Linked DNA regions of Pararhizobium capsulatum DSM 1112. The protein of the gene in region 1 interacts with the protein of each later gene in a pairwise test. Links are inferred from orthologs where the notes say so. Each region holds a gene or a part of one and is shown on either strand. Other genes may lie near its edges.

Region 1 (11,606 bases):
AAAAGCGGGGAATGGCAGTCGATTATCCGCTTGGCGCCTTGCTGCTCCGGGACACAGCCATTATAGACCCAGCATCTTCATATATAATGAGGCGGATCCACATGGATTTCTTTCCGCATCGGCACCTGCTGGGCATCAAGGGCCTGACGGAGCAAGATATCACGCTCCTTCTCGACCGCGCCGACGAAGCCGTCAAGATTTCACGCCAGCGGGAGAAAAAGACCTCCACGTTGCGTGGTCTCACCCAGATCAACCTGTTCTTCGAAGCATCGACACGGACGCAATCCTCGTTCGAACTCGCCGGTAAACGGCTTGGCGCCGATGTCATGAACATGTCCGTCGGCAATTCTTCGGTCAAAAAGGGCGAGACGCTGATCGATACGGCGATGACGCTTAACGCCATGCATCCGGACGTGTTGGTCGTTCGCCACTCTTCGGCAGGTGCTGCTGCGCTGCTTGCCCAGAAGGTTTCCTGCTCTGTGGTCAATGCCGGTGACGGGCAGCATGAGCATCCGACCCAGGCACTGCTCGACGCGCTCACCATCCGCCGCGCCAAGGGCAAGCTGTCGCGCATCATCGTCGCGATCTGCGGCGACGTGCTGCATTCGCGTGTCGCCCGCTCCAATATCCTGCTCCTCAACCAGATGGGCGCACGGGTGCGCGTGGTCGCACCGGCAACCCTGCTCCCCTCCGGCATCGCCGACATGGGAGCCGAGGTCTACCACTCCATGGAGGAAGGCCTGAAGGGCGCTGACGTCGTGATGATGTTACGCCTGCAGCGCGAGCGCATGGCCGGGGCTTTCGTGCCCTCGGTGCGCGAGTATTTTCGTTATTACGGCCTCGATGCCGAGAAACTGAAAGCTGCCAAGGAAGATGCACTTGTCATGCATCCCGGCCCGATGAACCGCGGCGTCGAAATCGCCTCGGAGATTGCCGACGGCCCACAGAGCGTCATCGAACAACAGGTGGAAATGGGCGTCGCAGTCCGGATGGCCGTGATGGAGACGCTGCTTCTTTCACAAAATCCCGGACTTTCCGAAAATGGAGTGCCGCGCACATGAGTCAGTCCATCGTTCTCACCAACGTCCGCATCATCGACCCGTCCCGCAATGTCGATGAGATCGGCGCCGTCATCGTCAAGGATGGCGTTATCGTCGCCGCCGGTAAGGACGCCAACAACCAGGGGACGCCGGAAGCCACTGAAGTCAAAGATTGCAACGGTCTTGTTGCCGTTCCCGGTTTGGTCGATGCCCGAGTTTTCGTCGGAGAGCCCGGTGCAGAGCATCGCGAGACCATCGAATCGGCGTCACGCGCAGCAGCCGTTGGCGGCGTTACCTCCTTTATCGCCATGCCGGATACGGACCCGGTGATCGATGACATCGCCCTTGTCGAGTTTATGCAAAAGAATGCCCGCGACAAGGCGATCGTCAACGTCTACCCCGCTGCAGCCCTGACGAAAGGACTCGCAGGGACCGAAATGACCGAATTCGGCCTGCTGCGCGAAGCCGGCGCCGTCTGCTTCACGAATGGACGCCGTCCACTGCACGATACGCTCATCCTTCGCCGGGCCATGACCTATGCCCGGGAATTCGGCGCCGTTGTCGCTCTTGAGACCCGCGACAAGTATCTGGGTGCCGGCGGAGTTATGAACGAGGGGCTGCTCGCCAGCTGGCTTGGCCTTTCCGGCATTCCACGCGAAGCGGAAATCATTCCGCTCGAACGTGATCTGCGCGTCGCCGGTCTTACCAAAGGGGCATACCATGCCGCCCAGCTCTCGGTGCCTGAATCGGCCGAAGCGATCGAAGTTGCCCGCAAGCGCGGAGCCAATGTCACCTGCGGCGTTTCGATCAACAATCTGACACTGAACGAAAACGATATCGGTGAATACCGTACGTTCTTCAAGCTCTCGCCGCCACTGCGCAGCGAGGACGACCGGGTGAAGATGGTGGAGGCACTTGCGAAAGGCACGATCGACATCGTCGTCTCCTCCCATGACCCTCAGGATGTTGATACCAAGCGCCTGCCTTTCGCCGATGCGGCCGATGGTGCGATTGGTCTGGAAACTCTTCTCGCTGCAGCGCTGCGCCTTTACCATGATGGCTCAGTGCCGCTCATGCGCCTCATCGATGCGCTCTCCACCCGTCCCGCCGCGATCTTCGGGCTGGAGGCCGGCACGCTGAAACCGGGTGCGAAGGCCGATATCGCTCTCATCGATCTGGAAGAGCCCTGGATTCTATCCAAGGACGCGATCGTTTCGCGCTCGAAGAACACGCCATTCGAAAATGCCCGCTTTACCGGCCGGGTGGTTCAAACCTATGTTGCGGGAAAATTGGTCCACGCCCTGTAAGGCGCGCGACGGCGGGAGGGAATGGTGGAAAACTACGTCTGGCAACTGGCTCCAGCGGCGACGGCCGCCTGCCTTCTCTTTGGTTACCTGCTCGGTTCCATCCCCTTCGGGCTCATCCTCACCCGCATGGCCGGGCTCGGAGATGTGCGCAAGATCGGCTCAGGGAATATTGGTGCCACCAACGTCCTTAGAACAGGCAACAAGAAGCTTGCCGCCGCGACCCTGCTGCTTGACGCCCTCAAGGGCACTGTTGCAGTGGTTGTCGCCGGCCATTGGGGTCTGGACGCCGCGCTTGCCGCAGGTTTTGCCGCCTTTATCGGCCACCTCTTTCCCGTATGGCTCGGCTTCAAGGGCGGAAAGGGCATCGCGACCTATATCGGCGTCCTTCTCGGGGTAGCCCCGCTTATGGTTCTCGTCTTTGCCGCCATATGGCTCGGCATTGCCAAGTTGACGCGTTATTCATCTCTGTCCGCTCTGGTTGCAACTTTGGCCATTCCGATTGTATTGTTCGCCATGGACGACGGGAAGCCGGCTGTACTCTTTACGCTGATGACTGTGATTACCTGGCTCAAGCATCGGGCCAACATCCAGCGTCTGCTTGCGGGGACTGAAAGCCGGATCGGGGACAAGGGATAGGGCACGAATGTCAGATGTTGGCGCAGGACAAACAGGAATTGCGCTGACGGAAAGACAGAGACTGGCATGGTTGCGCCTGATCCGCAGCGACAATGTGGGACCTGCAACCTTTCGTGGATTGATCAATCATTTCGGATCCGCCGAAGCGGCTCTGGAGATGCTACCTGAACTTTCACGACGAGGTGGATCGGCGCGCGCGATCCGCGTGGCGACTGTCGCCGAAGCGGAGCGGGAATTGCAGGCAGCAGCACGATTGGGCGCATGCTTCATCGGCATCGGCGAACCCGACTATCCCCCGGCTTTACGACAGATCGACGGCGCTCCACCGCTGATCGCCGCAAAAGGCCGCCCACAAACAGGAACCCTCCCTGCGCTCGGTATTGTCGGTTCGCGCAACGCTTCGATCTGCGGCACCAAGTTTGCCGCCATGATGGCAAGGGATGTTGGCAAGGCTGGATATGCGATCATCTCGGGTCTGGCGCGCGGCATCGACACTGCTGCCCATCGCGCCAGCCTCGAAACGGGCACAATCGCCGTTCTCGCTGGGGGACTGGACCGCCCCTATCCGCCAGAAAACATCAAGCTTCTGGAGGAAATAACCGGCGGCAACGGCCTTGCCATTACCGAAATGCCGTTTGGTTGGGAGCCACGGGCACGGGACTTTCCGCGCAGAAACCGGCTCATCGCGGGTGTGGCGCTCGGCTTGCTCGTCGTCGAAGCGGCCCAGCGCTCAGGCTCCCTGATCACGGCACGCTATGCGGCCGACTTCGGTCGGATCGTCTTTGCCGTCCCGGGGTCGCCGCTCGATCCGCGCTGCTATGGTACCAATTATCTAATAAAAGAGGGCGCCACGCTTACGACGGAGGCTGGCGACATATTGGAGGCTCTCGCCCCCATCAGCCGCTTGGATCTCTTCACACCGAAGCAAGTCGACGAACCCGAATCGCCCACTGCCGCGGACATGATGCCGCCGAACGAGAACGACCGCTGCCTTATCGTCGATTCCCTCGGTCCGACACCCGTCGAGGTCGATGACATCATCCGCCATACCGGCATGCCGGCCGCGATGGTTTATCTGGTTTTGCTGGAACTAGATCTTGCCGGTCGCCTTCACCGCCATTCCGGCGGCCTTGTTTCCATTGACCTCTCTGTATGATGACGTGTTGCGTGAAACGATGTCGCCTGCTTCCACGGCCGCCATCTCGATGAGATAAACCAGAAGCTCTTCGCGCTGGCTGGCCGCCATAGTGCGCAGCTCCCCCAACATGTGACGCACGTAGCCGATGATATCTGCCGATTGATCTTGCGGGCTTCTGCCCTTTTCTGATGGGAACGCCGTCGCCATGCCTGACGTACTCTTTCTCCAGTGGTCAAGGACCAGCAGCTTGATCGGCGACTAGGACCTGGTCCTGAGACGCCTCTATCCTAGCCAATTTATTCCTGACTCGTTACACTTCGAGAACGATATCTCAAATATCTATAATTGCAATATTAACGTAATAGCGTATAGGTTGCATATCGTTGTGTTTCGCTAATTTCACCTCCGGCACTTGACCCCGGACGAATCCCTGTCCATGTCGGGGCTGCTATATTTCAAGGCGCGCAATCCCGCTGCAGCGCGCATACAAACGGTTGCTCTAAGAATATGACCAATGTCGTCGTCGTCGAATCGCCCGCCAAGGCAAAGACCATCAACAAGTATCTGGGTCCTGGATATAAGGTTCTGGCGTCCTTCGGCCATGTGCGCGACCTCCCCGCAAAGGATGGTTCCGTCTTGCCCGACGATGACTTCGCCATGCTGTGGGAAGTCGACAGTGCTTCGGCGAAACGGGTAAACGACATCGGCGCAGCCCTTAAGGCCTCTGACGGCCTGATCCTCGCGACCGACCCGGATCGCGAAGGAGAAGCGATTTCGTGGCATGTGCTCGATCTTCTGAGAAAGAAGAAGCTGATCGGCGACAAGCCGGTGCAACGCGTCGTTTTCAACGCGATTACCAAAAAGGCCGTGCTCGACGCGATGGCCAATCCGCGCGATATCGATATTCCGCTGGTGGACGCCTATCTCGCCCGCCGCGCACTCGACTATCTCGTCGGCTTCAACCTCTCACCTGTTCTGTGGCGCAAACTGCCGGGCGCGCGTTCGGCGGGCCGGGTCCAGTCCGTTGCGTTGCGTCTCGTCTGCGATCGGGAAGGCGAAATCGAACGCTTTGTTTCCGAAGAATACTGGAACATCTCGGCGCTCCTGAAGACGCCGCGTGGAGATGAGTTCGAGGCGCGGCTTGTATCGGCAGATGGAAAGCGTCTGCAACCGCGCTCTGTGGGCAATGGCGAAGACGCAGGCCGGCTCAAGTCGTTGCTCGAAGGCGCAAGCTATGTCGTCGACAGCGTCGAAGCCAAGCCCGTCAAGCGCAACCCCTCGCCGCCGTTCACGACCTCGACGCTGCAGCAGGCCGCCTCCTCCAAGCTTGGGTTTTCTGCGTCGCGCACCATGCAGGTCGCGCAGAAGCTTTACGAAGGTATTGATCTCGGCGGCGAAACCGTTGGCCTGATCACCTATATGCGTACCGACGGCGTCCAGATGGCAGCTGAGGCGATTGACGCTGCCCGCGAGTCGATCGGCAGCCAGTTTGGCGCACGCTATGTACCGGAAAAGGCGCGTCTTTATTCAACCAAGGCAAAGAACGCACAAGAAGCGCACGAGGCGATCCGCCCAACCGACTTCAACCGCACCCCGGACCAGCTGAAGCGGGTTCTGGATGCGGACCAGTTGCGCCTCTACGACCTGGTCTGGAAGCGCGGCATCGCGAGCCAGATGGCCTCGGCCGAGATTGAGCGCACGACCGTCGAAATTCTGGCTGACAACGGCGGGGCACAAGCGGGCCTGCGTGCGGTTGGCTCCGTTATCCGGTTCGACGGCTTCATTGCCGCCTATACCGACCAAAAGGAAGACGGGGAGCAGAGTGACGACGGGGACGACGAAGGTCGCCTGCCCGAAATCAATGCTCGCGAAAAGCTGGCCAAGGAAAAGATCAATGCCAGCCAGCATTTCACCGAACCGCCGCCGCGTTATTCGGAAGCAAGCCTGATCAAGAAGATGGAAGAGCTCGGCATCGGCCGTCCTTCCACCTATGCCGCAACGCTCGCGACGCTACGTGACCGCGAATATGTTATCATCGACAAGCGCAAGCTGATCCCGGAGGCCAAGGGTCGTCTTGTGACTGCCTTCCTCGAAAGCTTCTTCTCGCGCTACGTCGAATACGATTTCACGGCGTCGCTTGAGGAGAAACTCGACCAGATTTCCGCCGGCGAACTCAACTGGAAGGACGTTCTGCGGGACTTCTGGAAAGACTTCTTCGCGCAGATCGAAGACACCAAGGAACTGCGGGTTACCAACGTTCTCGACGCGCTCAACGAAGAGCTGGCGCCGCTGGTTTTCCCGAAGCGCGAAGACGGCAGTGATCCACGTATCTGCCAGGTCTGCGGCACAGGCAAGCTGTCGCTGAAGCTTGGCAAGTACGGAGCCTTTGTCGGCTGCTCCAATTATCCGGAATGCAACTTCACCCGCCAGCTGTCGTCTGAGAGCAACGGCGACGAGGCGTCTGCGGTCAACGAACCGCAGGCACTTGGCAAGGACCCGCATACCGGCGAGGAAATCACTCTGCGCAGCGGCCGTTTCGGGCCTTACGTGCAGCGCGGCGACGGCAAGGAAGCCAAGCGCTCCAGCCTGCCGAAGGGCTGGACGCCGGCTACGATCGATCATGAGAAGGCGGTTGCGCTGCTTTCGTTGCCACGCGATATCGGCGCGCATCCTGAAACCGGCAAGATGATCTCTTCCGGCCTTGGACGTTATGGACCGTTCATTCTCAGCGATGGGAAGTACGCCAATCTGGAAAGCATCGAGGATGTGTTCTCGATCGGCCTGAACCGCGCGGTCTCCGTGCTGGCCGACAAGCAGTCCAAAGCAGGCGCTGGCCGTGGTGCAGCCCAGGCAGCACTCAAGGAATTGGGTGATCATCCGCAGGGCGGCGCAGTCACTGTTCGCGATGGACGCTACGGTCCCTACGTCAACTGGGGCAAGATCAACGCCACATTGCCAAAGGGCAAGGAGCCCCTGTCAGTGACGCTGGAAGAAGCCATTCCGCTTCTTGCCGAACGCGCTGAAAAGAGTGGAGCAAAGGCACCCAAGGCCAAGGCTGCAGCCAAGCCGAAGGCCACCAAGACGGCCGCAGCAAAGACGGACAAGCCGGAAAAAGCCAAGGCGGCCGCCAAGCCCAAGGCAATAGCTGCCACGGCCAAGACGAAAACAGCGGCAAAGGCCAAGAAGGGCTGATTGTGACACGACCACCACGCGATCGAACCGAACGACCGGTCAAATCGACGGTTCGGCTCGGCCGTGCCGCCAAGCTGTCCACCGCACCGAAAGACACCGCTGCCATCATCCATGGCGCGGTTCCGCCGCGTGATGTGCTGATGAACTTCATCGCCGAAAATCCGGATCGGGCTTCCAAGCGGGAAATCGCAAAGGCCTTCGGGCTGAAAGGTGAGCACCGTATAGAACTGAAGGCCCTACTGCGCGAGCTTGAGCAGGATGGATATGTCGAGAAGAAGCGCAACTCGCTGGTGCGCCCCGGCGCTCTGCCGCCCGTTACGGTTCTTGATATCACCACCCGTGATAAGGACGGCGAACTGATCGGCCGGCCGGCCGAATGGCCGGAAGATGCCGGTGTTGCGCCCGCCGTCTCGATCCGCCAGTCGACCGTCAGCAAGGCCAAGGGCAAGATGCCTGTCGGCGGGCTCGGCGATCGGGTATTGGCCAAGATATTCCCGGCCAAGGATCGCGGCGGGCCGGCCTATACCGCGCGTATAATCAAGGTTCTCGACAGGCGCCGCAACAACAATGCCGCCATGGGTGTTGTTCGTCTCCTGCCGGATGGTGTCGCGCGGATCATGCCGATCGACAAGCGTGGCGAGGAGCTGCAGGTCGAGACGGACGGATTGGCCGATGCCAAGGATGGCGATCTGGTCGAGGTCGAAGTCGCGCGTATCGGTCGCTTCGGCTTGCCGCGGGCGCGCGTGAAAGCCGTCGTCGGTTCGGTTGCCAGCGAGAAGGCGATCTCGATGATCGCGATTCACGCCCACGGCATTCCCTACATCTTCCCCGAAAGCGTGATCCGCGAAGCCGACGCCGCCGGCCCGGCAACAATGGACCATCGCGAAGATTGGCGCAGTCTGCCGCTGATCACCATCGACCCTGCCGACGCCAAGGACCATGACGACGCCGTGCATGCTGAGCCGGACCCGTCACCGGACAACCCGGATGGCGTGATCGTCACCGTCGCGATCGCTGATGTGTCGTGGTATGTGCGACCGAAATCGGCACTCGACCAGGAGGCGCTCAAGCGCGGTAACTCGGTTTATTTCCCGGACCGGGTCGTACCTATGCTGCCGGAGCGCATCTCCAACGAACTTTGCTCACTCAAGGAGAATGTCGACCGCCCGGCGCTTGCCGTGCGCATGCGTTTCTCGAAGGAAGGCCGCAAGGCTGGCCACACCTTCCATCGTATCATGATGCGCAGTGCCGCCAAACTCTCCTACAGCCAAGCCCAGGCTGCGATCGACGGCAATCCGGACGACAAGACGGGGCCGCTGCTCGAGCCCGTCCTGAAGCCGCTCTGGAACGCCTATGCCGTCCTTACGCGTGGACGCGACCGGCGCCAACCGCTCGAACTCAACATGCCGGAACGCAAGATCATTCTGAATGCGGACGGCACGGTTGACCGCGTGTTCGTTCCCGACCGCCTCGATGCCCACAAGCTTATCGAGGAGATGATGATCCAGGCGAACGTTGCGGCCGCTGAAACGCTTGAACTCAAGCGCCAGTCACTGATCTACCGGGTGCATGACGCACCGTCTCTCGCCAAGCAGGAAACGCTCCGCGAATTCCTGGTCACACTCGATCTTTCCCTGGTCAAGGGCGGCAGCATCCGCTCCAATCATTTCAACGGTATCCTGTCGAAGGCAGAGGGCAAGCCGTTCGCGACGATGGTCAACGAGATGGTGCTGCGCTCGCAGAGCCAGGCCGTTTACAGCCCGGAAAACATCGGGCATTTCGGCCTGAACCTGATGAAGTACGCTCACTTCACCTCACCAATCCGTCGTTATGCCGACCTGATAGTGCATCGCGCCTTGGTGTCTTCGCTGAAACTTGGTGACGGCGGCCTGACGCCAGCCGAAGAAGGCGTGATGAACGATATCGCCGCTGAAATTTCGACCTTCGAACGCCGGGCAATGGCCGCCGAGCGCGATACGGTCGATCGGCTAATCGCCCATCATCTCAGCGGCCGGGTCAATGAGGAATTCGATGGGCGTGTCTCCGGCGTGACGAAGGCGGGACTTTTTGTCACCCTACCAACCTATGGTGCCGATGGTTTCGTGCCTATATCTACGCTCGGGCGCGACTATTTCATCTATGACGAGGCGCATCAGGCCCTTTCGGGTGAAAAAACCGGGCTCGGCTATCGTCTTGGTGATGATGTAAGAGTGAAGCTGGTGGAAGCGGTTCCGCTTGCCGGGGCCTTGCGTTTCGAAATGGTTAGCGAAGGGCGAAAGATGCCGACGGCAACGCGCTCGTTCCACAAATCGGGGCGCCGGGACCGGGCAGGTGCTCGCAAGCAACCGGGAACGCGACCTGTGCGCGGCAAACGATAGACGGATGGAGCCTTTGGCGTCGGCGTCGTTCAAAGCGCGCAAGGGCACCATAGGCTGCGTCCAACGTAAAGGATTGACCGATGCAGGCAACTGGCAACACCCAAGAGACAGTTCGTTTCGAGCAGAGCCAAGAGGTTGAGCGTCCTGTCGGCCGCGCGATCAGGCGCGGTATTTTCAACACCTGCCCCGCCTGCGGCAGCGGCAAGTTGTTCGGCAAATTCCTGAAGGCTGTCGATAACTGCTCTGCCTGCGGCGAACGGCTCGATCACCATCGCGCCGACGATTTTCCACCCTATATAGTCGTGACGATCATGGGTCATCTTGTTCTCGGCGGCTTCATGGCGACAGAGATGATGCTGACGCTCTCGAACTGGGCGCATCTGGCAATCTGGGTCCCGATTACCATCGCAGGATCTCTGGCGCTGCTGCAGCCCGTCAAGGGCGGGGTGATCGGCCTGCAATGGGCGTTGCGCATGCATGGTTTCGGCGACCACGACGATAGCCCGGAAGATGTTCTTCCTGCTGCGCGGGATACCTCTGCGTGACGAAGGCCGCCGTGCCAGGTCAAACAGAGCCGGGTGCCACGCGGCCGCGTGCGCTGAGACCGCGTGCAGCAGCTTCACTGATGCTTCTGGACCGCTCTCAAGGCCCGATACGCGTGCTGATGGGCAAGCGCAGCAATGCGCATGTGTTCATGCCCGATCTTCATGTCTTTCCGGGCGGACGTCGAGACCCCGGCGACCACCGGCTTCCCTGGGCGGGAGAACTGCATTCCGCCGTGCAGCAGCGTCTGATGACCGCGACAGGAGGACAGAGTTCGCCTGCGCGCCTGCGGGCCATTGCGATGGCCGCGCTGCGAGAATTGCATGAAGAGGCCCACGTGGCCGTGGGCAAGCCGGTGGAAGCCAGCCATTGCCCCCTCGCCTTTCTTCCCGATCTCACAAACTTGCGCTATATCGCCCGGGCCATTACACCGCCAGGATTGGCGCGACGGTTCGATACCCACTTCTTCGCCCTGTTTGCGGATGAAGCGGAGATCGATCCCGCCGCCGTCCGCGACAGTCAGGAGCTTGAGGATTTGCGCTGGATCGATGTCGATGACGTTTCAGTGGTGCAGGTACCCGATATCACCGAGATCATCCTGGGCGAGCTGAGATCGGCGCTCGAAGCGGACACCTCGCTTGCCTTCGATCGACCGGTGCCATTCTTCCATACCCGACGCGGACAATTTGTTCGCGACCTTTTCTAAGGATACCGCCTGCATGTCACAGCCGCCGTCCGGCACGTCAGCGCCGGTTGAGGAAATCCACTGGCCCTCGCTGATCGCAGCGATTGCGGCCATCACGGCTGTCGGTATCGCTATCGGCCTTGGTCTGCCGCTGCTCAGCATCATCATGGAAAAGCGGGGTATTTCGCCGACCCTGATCGGCCTGAACTCTGCCATGGCGGGTTTGGCTTCGATGGCGGCAGCACCTGTCACCACGAAACTTGCCCACAGGTTCGGCGTTGCCAGCACGATGCTGTGGGCCGTAGCCTTTGCGTCCGTGAGCGCACTCGGTTTCTACTACATCACGAATTTCTGGCTGTGGTTTCCGCTGCGTGTCGTTTTCCATGGCGCCATCACCGTGCTGTTCGTGCTCTCCGAGTTCTGGATCAACGCAACGGCACCACCGTCCCGTCGCGGGCTTGTGCTGGGTATATACGGGACAGTTCTGTCGCTCGGCTTTGCCACCGGTCCGCTGTTGTTTTCGATCCTGGGGAGCGAAGGCATTCTTCCCTTCGCAGTTGGCGCCGGCGTTATCCTCCTGGCCGCGATCCCCATCTACCTCGCCCGTGACGAAAGTCCGGCTCTCGATGAGAAGCCTGAGCTGCATTTCATGCGCTACGTCTTCCTTGTTCCGACAGCGACAGCAGC
Region 2 (11,217 bases), 1.5 Mb from region 1 along the record:
GCATTCGAGGTTCCCGCCATGACAAAGCTCATCCTTTTCACAGACTTGCACATGGTTCCCGAAGGCGAGACCATCATCGGGCTTGATCCCGCAAAGCGCCTTTCCGCAGGCATCGCACATGTCAATCGCTATCACGCGGATGCCGACCGGGTGATCGTCATGGGTGATCTTGCTCATTGGGCGGACAAGTCTTCCTATGTGCGGTTGAAGGCGGAGTTGGACAAGCTCGTACCGCCGCTTGCCATCACCATCGGCAATCACGACCGGCGCGAAATTTTCCTCGAAGTCTTCACCAATGCAGTGACCGATGAAAACGGTTTCGTGCAGCGTGTCATCGATTTCGACGACTGTCGCGCCGTGCTGCTCGATACGCTGTTTGCCCCGCCCTACGATTATCCCAACAGCCATGCGGGCCTGCTCTGCGAGAAGCGGATGGCGTGGCTGGAAACGCAGCTGGAAACGGCTGGCGACAAGCCCGTGCTGCTTTTCATGCACCATCCGCCGCATGCGACGGGCTTTACCGGCATGGACCTGATCCGCCTCACCAACGAGGTCGAGTTCTACGATCTGGTAAAGCGGTACGGTAATGTACTGCACATCTTCGCCGGCCATGTGCATCGCACCATCTCCGGCTCCAGTCGAGGTATTCCATTCTCGGTGTTCAAAAGCCCCTGCCACCAGCAGCCTATGCCTTTCGAGGCGCCGGATGCCTCTCTTTCCGTGGACGAACCCGCCGCCTATGGCATTGCGGTCATGACCGATACCGGCATCCTTGTTCATACCGAGGACTACGAGATCGCCAAGCACGAAGCGGAAGTGGCTTGAGCCACTCCGTCTGTGCAGGTGGTTTCTCCCGGCATGCGATCATGGTAGCCTTGGCGCATGACTACATTATCAGAAACCTTTGACTGCCAGAGCTGCGGCGCGTGTTGCGCCTATTCCGCCGATTGGCCACGCTTTTCGCTGGAAACAGATGCGGAAATCGAACGTATCCCGACGGAATATGTCTCCGAAGATCTCGGCGGCATGCGCTGTTCGAACGATCGCTGCGAGGCTTTGGAGGGAAAGCTCGGCATCCATGTCGGCTGTCGCATCTATACCGTTCGCCCGATTGTCTGTCGAACCTGCATGCCCGGCGATGACGAATGTCTTATGGCTCGCCACCGGCACCGCGATATTCTGGCTGCTGGCGCCTTCCATCATTCTTCGGCGCCATAATCGATACGCCGCATGAAATGCGGATATCGTGAAACGAAATAGTGATAATATCTACATCTCATTGATTTGACCGTATGGATATACGGAAGAAGCAGTCGTATTTTCGCGCCTGATAACAAAGATGCCGCAGAGCGCCTTGAAGGGGATGACCGATGAGCCAGCCGCAACCGATCGCAAACGAAATCGTACACCCCTTTGCCAATTTCGCGCCGCCGATCTCGGCACCGACGCCACTGCGTCAGGCAATTACCGCCGCTTACCGCCTCCCCGAGACCGAAGCCGTACCTGCTCTGCTCGATCAGGCCACGCTGCCGGACGATATCCGCAACCGCGCCAAGAACACCGCCCGCGCCCTGATCACGGCGTTGCGGGGCAAGCACAAGGGCACGGGTGTCGAGGGGCTCGTGCAGGAATATTCGCTGTCGAGCCAGGAAGGTGTGGCGCTGATGTGCCTTGCCGAGGCGCTGCTGCGCATCCCCGACACCGCCACGCGCGACGCCCTTATCCGCGACAAGATCTCTGAAGGTGACTGGAAGTCCCATATCGGCGGCGGCAAGTCGCTGTTCGTCAATGCCGCGACCTGGGGCCTCGTCGTTACCGGCAAGCTCACTTCCACCGTCAACGACCGCAGCCTTTCGGCCGCGCTGACCCGCCTCATCGCCCGCGCCGGCGAACCTGTCATCCGCCGCGGCGTCGATATGGCGATGCGCATGATGGGCGAGCAGTTCGTCACCGGCGAAACCATCGAGGAAGCACTGAAGCGCTCTCGCCCGCTCGAAGCCCGCGGCTTCCGTTATTCCTACGACATGCTCGGTGAGGCCGCGACCACGGCAGCAGACGCCAAGCGCTACTATGCCGATTACGAGAACGCCATCCATGCCATCGGCAAGGCCTCGGCCGGCCGTGGCATCTATGAAGGCCCCGGCATCTCCATCAAGCTTTCGGCGCTGCATCCCCGCTACACCCGCGCACAAGTCGCTCGCGTCATGGGCGAACTCTTGCCGAAGGTGAAGGCGCTGGCGCTGATCGCCAAGGGCTACGACATCGGCCTCAACATCGACGCCGAGGAAGCTGACCGGCTGGAGCTGTCGCTCGACCTGCTCGAAGCGCTGCGCCTCGATCCCGATCTGTCTGGCTGGAACGGTGTCGGCTTCGTCGTACAGGCCTACGGTAAGCGCTGCCCCTTCGTGCTCGATTTCATCATCGATCTCGCCCGCCGCTCCGGCCACCGCATGATGGTGCGCCTTGTGAAGGGCGCCTATTGGGATGCCGAGATCAAGCGCGCCCAGCTCGACGGCCTCGAAGGTTTCCCGGTCTACACCCGCAAGATCTATACGGACGTCTCCTACATCGCCTGCGCCAGGAAGCTGCTTGCCGCCCGCGACGTGATCTTCCCGCAGTTCGCCACCCACAACGCCCAGTCGCTGGCCACGATCTATGAACTGGCCGGCCCCGAATTCAAAGTCGGCGACTACGAGTTCCAGTGCCTTCATGGCATGGGCGAGCCGCTCTATGACGAGGTCGTCGGCAAGGACAAGCTCGACCGCCCGGCCCGCATCTATGCCCCGGTCGGCACCCACGAGACGCTGCTTGCCTATCTGGTTCGCCGCCTGCTCGAAAACGGCGCAAACTCCTCCTTCGTCAACCGCATCGCCGATGCGGCCGTCTCGATCGACGAGCTCATCGCCGACCCGGTTGACATCGTTCGTGCCATGCCCGTTCCCGGCGCCCAGCACGACAAGATCAAGCTGCCTGAAGCGCTTTATGCCGGGCGGCCGAACTCTGGAGGTTTCGACCTCTCGAACGAAACCACGCTTGCGATGCTCGACGACGCGCTGGCGGCCACGACGAAGATCGACTGGCAGGCGGCACCGCTCATCGGCGGCAAGGCGATGGACGGCGACAGCCGGCCGGTGCTGAACCCCGGCGATCTCGGTGATCGTGTCGGCACCGTCGCGGAAACCCGCGAGGTGGATGTCGGCAAGGCAGTCTCGGTTGCGACGGCCGCCGCCAACGAATGGGCCAAGGTCTCCCCTGCGGAGCGGGCCAGCCGCCTCGCGCGCGCCGCCGACCTGATGCAGGAGCGCATGCCCTCGCTTCTCGGCCTCATCATCCGCGAAGCCGGCAAGTCTCTGCCAAACGCCATCGCTGAAGTGCGCGAAGCCATCGACTTCCTGCGCTACTACGCCGAACAGGCAAGCCGCACGCTCGGTCCTGCCCACGCGCCGCTCGGCCCGATCGTCTGCATCAGCCCGTGGAACTTCCCGCTCGCCATCTTCGCCGGCCAGATTGCGGCGGCATTGGTTGCCGGCAATCCCGTGCTGGCAAAGCCGGCCGAGGAAACGCCACTGATCGCCGCCGAAGGCGTGCGCATCCTCCATGAAGCCGGTATTCCCGGCGATGTGCTGCAGCTTCTGCCAGGCGACGGCCGCATCGGCGCGGCGCTTGTCGGCTCCGACGGCATTGCCGGCGTGATGTTCACCGGCTCAACCGAGGTCGCGCGGCTCATCCAGGCGCAGCTTGCCGGCCGCTTGTCCAAGATCGGCAAGCCGATCCCGCTGATTGCCGAAACCGGCGGCCAGAACGCCATGATCGTCGACAGCTCGGCGCTGGCCGAACAGGTCGTCGGCGATGTCATCGCGTCGGCCTTCGACAGCGCCGGCCAGCGCTGCTCGGCTCTGCGCGTGCTCTGCCTGCAGGAAGACGTCGCCGACCGCGTGCTGGCCATGCTTAAGGGCGCGCTGCACGAGCTGGAGATTGGCCGCACCGATCGCCTGTCCGTCGATGTCGGCCCGGTCATCACATCCGAAGCCCAGGGCATCATCGAAAAGCATGTCGAGACGATGCGCGGCATCGGCGCGAAGATCGAGCGGATCGCCCCCGGCGAAACCGCAGACAAGGGCACCTTCGTTGCCCCGACGATCATCGAGCTCAAGCAGCTCTCCGACCTGAAGCGCGAAGTCTTCGGCCCGGTCCTGCATGTGCTGCGCTACCAGCGCGACGACCTCGACCGGCTGATCGATGACGTCAACGCCACCGGCTACGGCCTGACCTTCGGCCTGCACACGCGCCTCGATGAGACGATCGCCCATGTCACGTCTCGGGTGAAGGCCGGCAATCTCTACGTCAACCGCAACATCATCGGCGCCGTCGTCGGCGTACAGCCCTTCGGCGGCCGCGGCCTTTCCGGCACCGGCCCGAAGGCGGGCGGCCCACTCTATCTCGGCCGCCTTGTCCAGACCCCGCCGGTGCCGCCGCAGCATAGCTCCGTGCACAAGGATCCGGCACTGCTCGACTTCGCCAAGTGGTTGGATGGCAAGAGCCTGAAGAACGAGGCTTCGGCGACCCGCGAAACCGGCAGCATCTCGGCGCTTGGGCTTGCCAGCGAGCTTGCCGGCCCGGTCGGGGAAAGCAATCTCTACGCACTCCACCCGCGCGGCCGCATCCTTTCGGTGCCGCAGACAGAGACGGGTCTGTATCGCCAACTGGCCGCCGCGCTTGCGACCGGCAACACGGTCGTGGTCGATGCGGCTTCCGGCCTTCAGGAAAAGCTATCCGGCCTGCCGGCGTCGGTTTCCGCTCGCGTATCCTGGTCGAAAGAGTGGAAGGCGGATGGTCCGTTTGCCGGCGCTCTGGTCGAAGGCGATGCGGAGCGCATCGTTGCCGTCAACAAGGAGATCGCAGGGCTTCCCGGCCCGCTGGTTCTGGTGCAGGCCGCAACCTCGGCCGAGCTGGACAAGAACCCGGACGCCTACTGCCTCAACTGGCTGCTGGAAGAGGTCTCCACCAGCATCAACACGGCTGCCGCCGGCGGCAATGCGAGCCTGATGTCGATCGGCTAATGACTTGAAGCGAAGACGCCGCACCCAAGGCGCGGCGTCTTCAGAGCATCCCTACGCCCACGAGACTCCCCTCCGTCATGGTCGGGCTTTGACCCGGCCATCCATCAGCCTCACCATTCGACGAGAATACCATGGATCTCCGGCTCAATGCCGAGGATGATGACAGAGAGTGGGGCGCCATTTGGCCAGTTAACCCATGTGTCCCATGGATGCGGACATGAACAGCATCCAGATCGCCATGGCGATCATCATCAGGTTTTCCGTCAACGACACAAAACCGAGCGGCACGTTGCTGCCGCCACCGACACAGGCGCATTTCAATTCGCGCTTGTCGATGTAAACAGCCTTGAACACCGAGATGGCCCCGATCGTGCCGATGAACAGCGCGACGGGGATCGAAATCCAGTTCAGTGCACCTGCAATCATCAGGATGCCGGCGCCGGCCTCCGCGAAAGGATAGATGTAACCGTAGCGGACGAAGCGCTTGGCCAGCAGGTCGTAGTTCAGGAACATCGTCGAGAAGCTTTCGATATCCTGCAGCTTCAGCATCGCGAGGATTGCCATGCTGAAGGCAATGAACCACTCGCCGGACCGGATCGTCAGCACCGTTCCAAAGTTCGCATAACTTGCTGCCAGCGCCATCAACGCCGCTATAGCGAAAACAGCAAGAACGGGACGGTAAGTTACGGCTTTCGGATCGCGAACGGTCTTACCTAAAAAGCGCCTGGTATCGTCGTAGCCACCAATGCGCTTGCCGTCGATAAAGGTCTGCGGCGTCGTCTTGACGTCATGCTCCGCCTTGAAGGCATCGGTTTCCTCGCGCGTCTTCAGCCAACGGTCCTCGACCTCGTAGCCCTCGCGCTCCAGAAGATCCTTCGCCTTCAGCCCATAGGGGCAGATGTGAGTTGACATCACCATGCGGTAGAGAACGGCCTTGCGACTTGAACTCTGGCGGCTTACGGCATTCGACATGATGCAATCTTTCAGTGGGTTGGGTATGGCGTGACTGCACCCTATATAGGTTCCGTACCATAGTACGGAGTCAAGGATGTCGGACATAACAATTGCCGGGCTTGCGCGCGAGGGCGGCGTGGGTGTCGAAACGGTGCGTTACTATCAGCGACGCGGTCTTATCGGACTGCCGGAGCGCGGAGCCGGCGGTGGGCTGCGCGGCAACGTTCGCCGTTATGGCGAGGACGATGTACGCCGCCTGCGCTTCATCCGCTCGGCTCAGGCCGCAGGTTTTACCCTGGAACAGATCGGTGAGCTTATCGAACTTGATGCCAGCGAGGACAGGGCACGCGCCCGCCAACTCGCCAACCAGCGCATTGAGGCGCTGGATCAGAAGATTGCCGAGTTGCAGGCCGCGCGAAAGTCTCTGCATCGGCTTGCCCATGATTGCGGCGCCGGCACATCTGGACCCTGCCCGATCCTGACGGCTTTCGACGGCGGCTGATGGCGATTGCCGTGGCATACCAGCTCGTGATCGGCTACACCGGGCGCAACACGGAAATCCCAATCTAGCATGTTTACCCTTCGCACCACCGAGACCTTCAGCCAGGACATCAAAAAGAGCCGCTTCATTGCGATCTATGGCCCTGTGGCCGATGAACAGGAGGCGAAGGACTTCATCGCCGCCCATTCCGACCCGGCCGCCAACCACAATTGCTGGGCCTACCGCATCGGCCAGATCTATCGTTTCAATGATGACGGCGAGCCGAGCGGCACCGCCGGCAAGCCAATTCTGCAGGCCATCGACGGCCAGGGACTGGATCATGTCGCCGTCGTCGTCATCCGCTGGTTCGGCGGCATACTTCTGGGAAGCGGCGGGCTTATCCGCGCCTATGGCGGCACCGCGGCCATGGGCCTGCGCGCTGCCGAAAAAACCGAGGTCATCGAGACTGACGGCGCGAAGATCACCTGCGATTTCTCCGACCTCGCGATCGTCAAGGCACGGCTGTTTTCAAACAGCGTGACGATTTTCGAAGAGAATTTCACCGGCACTGGCGCAATCCTTGAGGTGCAGATGCCGAAGCCATTGCGGGAGGTGGCCCGAACCTTGGTGCGCGATCTCACCCGCGGTCGCGCCACGATGCGTTTCGACGACGAATAGGCTTTCGCCTCTGTCATAATCGGCTTAGAAACGCCGGCTAAAGAGAAGCGATATTTCAACAGCATAGGCGAGGACCCCATCATGAAAACAAGAACGCTTGGCCGCACGGGCGCGACCATTTCCGAAATCGGCTTCGGTGCCTGGCAGATCGGCGGCGCCTGGGGTGATGTTTCCGAGGAAGACGGCAAGCGGGCGCTCAACGCCGCTCTCGATGCCGGCGTCACCCTCATCGATACCGCTGACGTCTATGGCGACGGCCGCTCGGAAAAGATCATTGCCTCAGTGCTGAAGGAGCGCAGCGGAGACAAGCCTTTCGTTGCCACCAAGGCCGGCCGCCGGCTGAACCCGCATGTAGCGGATGGCTATACCGGCGCCAACATCGAAGCTTTCATCGATCGAAGCCTCAGCAATCTCGATGTCGAGACACTCGATCTGGTGCAACTCCACTGCCCGCCGACCGATGTCTACTACCGCCCTGAAATGTTCGGCGCGCTGGATGATCTCGTCACCAAGGGCAAGATCCGCGCCTATGGCGTTTCCGTCGAGCGTGTCGAGGAAGCGCTGAAGGCCGTCGAATATCCGGGTGTCGCGACGATCCAGATCATCTACAACATCTTCCGCCAGCGGCCGCAGGACCTTTTCTTCGAAGAAGCCATCAAGAAGAATGTCGGCGTCATCGTGCGCGTGCCGCTCGCCTCCGGACTGCTTTCGGGCAAGATCACTTCCGAGACCAAGTTCGCGGATGACGACCACCGCAAGTTTAACCGTCATGGTGAGTTCTTCGATGTCGGCGAGACCTTTGCCGGCGTGCCGTTCGATCTCGCGCTCGAAGCCGTCGAGCAGGTCCGCCCGCTGGTGCAGGAAGGCGTAACCATGGCGCAGTTCGCACTTGCCTGGATCTTGCAGAGCAAGGCCGTCTCCGCCGTCATCCCCGGTGCGCGCAACGAGACTCAGGCCAGGGGCAATGCCGCCGCCAGCGACATCGCCGCTCTTCCGCCGGAAACCATGCAGGCGCTTGCCGATGTTTACCAGCGCCTGATCAAGGCACACGTTCACCAGAAGTGGTAATATCGAGCTGAACCGATCGCCTTCTGCTGCGTTGACGATCGGTGTCAGCGCGGCAGGAGGAGACCATGCAGGACAATCTTCAATGCTTCGTCGATGCCCAGGCGCCGGTCTACGATGCCGCACTGGGCGAGCTGCGCGCCGGCCACAAGACAACGCACTGGATGTGGTTCATCTTCCCGCAGATCGCCGGCCTCGGCCATTCATCGATGGCACAACGTTACGCGATCTCGGGCCTGGAGGAGGCCAAAGCCTACCTGTCTCATCCGTTGCTCGGCCAACGGCTGAGGGAATGCACAGAGGCGGTCTGCGCCACCAGCGGCCGCTCGGCACATGAGATCTTTGGTTCGCCAGATGATATGAAGTTTCGCTCGTCCATGACACTTTTTGCAATCGCCGCGCCGCAAGAGAGTATTTTTGGCACCGCCATCGAACGCTTCTTCGACAGCGAAGACTCGGCGACGCTTGATCGGCTTGCAGCAGAACGCTGAGAAAATGCCGTAGCGAGAGAGGCGTGCCCGGCGATCACTTGTCACCGGGCAGGCTCGTATCAGGGAACGATCAGCGTGCCGGCGCCGTGCTCGGTGAAGATTTCGAGCAGCACGGAATGGGCGGTCTTGCCGTTCAGGATGACGACGCCCTGCACACCGGCATCAATCGCCTCGATGCAGGTTTCCACCTTGGGGATCATGCCGCCGGAGATCGTGCCATCCTTGATCAAGGCGCGAGCTTCGGCCACCGAAAGCTCCTTGATCAGTTCGCCCTGCTTGTTGAGAACGCCGGGAACATCCGTCAGGAACAGGAGACGCGTGGCATTCAGCGCACCGGCGATCGCGCCGGCGAAGGTATCGGCATTGATATTGTAGGTCGCGCCGTCGCGGCCCGGAGCAACCGGAGCGATGACCGGGATCATCTCCGAGCGGGCCAGGAGATCGAGCAGCGTGCGGTCGACTTCGACCACTTCGCCGACGAAGCCGAGATCGAGCACACGCTCGATATTGCTGTCGGGATCGACAATGGTCTTCTTGGCCTTTTCGGCGAAGACCATGTTGCCGTCCTTGCCGCAGAGCCCAATTGCCCATTCGCCGGTCTGGTTGATGAGCGCGACGATCTCCTTGTTGATGGAGCCGGCCAGAACCATTTCGACGATCTCGACGGTCTTGGCGTCGGTGACGCGCAGGCCACCTTCGAATTTCGATTCTATCCCCATCTTGGTCAGCATCGCGCCGATCTGCGGGCCGCCGCCATGCACGACGATCGGGTTGACCCCTGATTGCTTCAAAAGCGCGATATCAGCGGCAAATGCCTTGCCGAGCTCGGGATCGCCCATGGCATGGCCACCATATTTCACGACGATCGTCTTGTTTTCATAACGCTGCATATAGGGCAGCGCCTGCGCAAGAAGACGTGCCTGGGTTTCGCTTTCGGATGCGGTCATGGGGAGGAACCTTCAAAAAATGCCGGATGCTGTGTAGCGCAAGTTTTTCGCCGAGGGAATGATCCGTCGCGAAGATAACGCCGTAGTGACGGCCGGCAAGAAACAGGGCAAGCTGGTTCAGCGTTCTCCATGTCCCTGCTTGGCATGATTCGACGCATTTCGGGAGGCAAGGTGAACTGTTGATGGCTACAGACGACACGGCTACCCTGCTTCAACGTGTTTCGCTGAGGGATCGTCAGGCGTTTTCGGCGCTCTACCGTGGCACAAGCTCGAAACTCTTTGGCATCTGCCTTCGTATCTTGCGCGATAGGGCAGAAGCGGAAGAGGCATTGCAGGACGTCTACATCAAGATCTGGCAGAAGGCCGGGAATTATGCCGCAACCGAAACCCACCCTGCAGGCTGGCTCGCCGCAATTGCCCGTAACCATGCAATCGATGTCCTCAGGGCGCGAAAGCCAGTGGCCAACACGATCGATGATGCTTATGATCTGGCCGATCCATCACCTGATCCAGAACACTCGGCGATGATGAGTGGAGAAGGCAGGCGGATCGACAATTGCATGCGCGAGCTGGAGACAGACAGAGCCGATGCCGTGCGCAAGGCCTATATCGACGGCCACAGCTACCAGGAACTGGCGGAACAGTTCAATATTCCGCTGAACACGATGCGAACGTGGCTGCGCCGCAGCCTCTTGAAACTGAAAGAGTGCATGGAGAGATGAGCACACAGACCCCGAAGCGTGGTGATTCACAACGTGACGAAGTCATCGCGGGCGAGTATGTGCTCGGCGTCCTGTCGACCGATGATCGCAGGAAGGTTGAAGCGCGCATAGTGCTCGACAGCAACTTTGCCGCCATGGTTAATCGCTGGCAGACCAACCTCTCCTCCTTCGACAACGCCTATGAAGCGGTAACGCCGCGGCCCAAGGTCTATGCGACCATCGAGCGTCGCCTCTTCGATCAACCGGCCCCGACGGAGACCAGCGGGCTCTGGAATTCGCTCGCCTTCTGGCGGGTGCTGACGGGTCTCGCGCTTGCAGGGCTTGCCGCGATCGCGGTGCTGGAAAGCGTTACCTTTACCGCGCCACAGCCCCCCACTGCAGCCCCGATCCTTGCGGAACTTTCCAGCGAGGGTAACGCCGTCGCCCTCTTCGCAAGTTATGACCCTACCCATGGGAAGCTGACGATAACCCCTGTTGCCGCCAACCAGCCGGAGCCTCGCTCGCTCGAAGTCTGGATGATCGAGGATGGCAGCGCACCAAAGTCGCTCGGCGTCCTGCCGCAGTCCGGCGAGGGCGAGATTTCCATCGCGCCGGAGATGGCCCAAAAGCTGGGTGCCGGCGTAACGCTCGCGGTCAGCCTGGAACCCGTTGGCGGCTCGGCGACAGGCGCCCCGACAGGCGCGGTCGTTGCAGCCGGGAAGACGCATCTTCGCTAATCGGAGAGTCCGTACAATCTGCATCTAGCAAAGGCGGCGAAAATCGTCACGCGCGCCTTCTCCGCGAGCGAAAGTATTTGTCGAGAAGGTGTGGCTGGCTCCC

What was found.
Region 2: the proteins of topA (region 1) and QO002_RS04615 interact in binary tests that used the Escherichia coli proteins (3 or more experiments, as listed by UniProt). The link is inferred for Pararhizobium capsulatum DSM 1112 from one-to-one orthologs.

What each region holds. Positions count from the first base shown.
Region 1 is NZ_JAUSVF010000001.1:2,482,911-2,494,516, reverse strand. Bases 4,307-7,513 are described here. They hold topA (type I DNA topoisomerase), read left to right. Parts: upstream 4,307-4,628; coding sequence 4,629-7,313; downstream 7,314-7,513. Other genes in these bases: rnr (ribonuclease R), read left to right, coding at 7,316-7,513; QO002_RS12180 (hypothetical protein), read right to left, coding at 4,307-4,328. Outside these bases: QO002_RS12200 (aspartate carbamoyltransferase catalytic subunit), read left to right, coding at 102-1,061; QO002_RS12195 (dihydroorotase), read left to right, coding at 1,058-2,347; glycerol-3-phosphate 1-O-acyltransferase PlsY, read left to right, coding at 2,369-2,983; DNA-processing protein DprA, read left to right, coding at 2,991-4,139; more of QO002_RS12180, read right to left, coding at 4,074-4,306; more of rnr, read left to right, coding at 7,514-9,691; QO002_RS12165 (DUF983 domain-containing protein), read left to right, coding at 9,772-10,236; QO002_RS12160 (NUDIX hydrolase), read left to right, coding at 10,317-10,940; QO002_RS12155 (MFS transporter), read left to right, coding at 10,954-11,606. UniProt on the Escherichia coli protein: Releases the supercoiling and torsional tension of DNA, which is introduced during the DNA replication and transcription, by transiently cleaving and rejoining one strand of the DNA duplex.
Region 2 is NZ_JAUSVF010000001.1:972,422-983,638, reverse strand. The notes cover bases 5,562-8,379. They hold QO002_RS04615 (IMPACT family protein), read left to right. Parts: upstream 5,562-6,585; coding sequence 6,586-7,173; downstream 7,174-8,379. Other genes in these bases: QO002_RS04605 (DUF1810 domain-containing protein), read left to right, coding at 8,307-8,379; QO002_RS04610 (aldo/keto reductase), read left to right, coding at 7,255-8,241; QO002_RS04620 (MerR family DNA-binding protein), read left to right, coding at 6,109-6,516; QO002_RS04625 (MauE/DoxX family redox-associated membrane protein), read right to left, coding at 5,562-6,032. Outside these bases: 2', 3'cyclic nucleotide phosphodiesterase SpdA, read left to right, coding at 19-825; QO002_RS04635 (YkgJ family cysteine cluster protein), read left to right, coding at 883-1,218; putA (trifunctional transcriptional regulator/proline dehydrogenase/L-glutamate gamma-semialdehyde dehydrogenase), read left to right, coding at 1,371-5,060; more of QO002_RS04625, read right to left, coding at 5,250-5,561; more of QO002_RS04605, read left to right, coding at 8,380-8,729; argB (acetylglutamate kinase), read right to left, coding at 8,789-9,676; QO002_RS04595 (sigma-70 family RNA polymerase sigma factor), read left to right, coding at 9,859-10,398; QO002_RS04590 (anti-sigma factor), read left to right, coding at 10,395-11,114.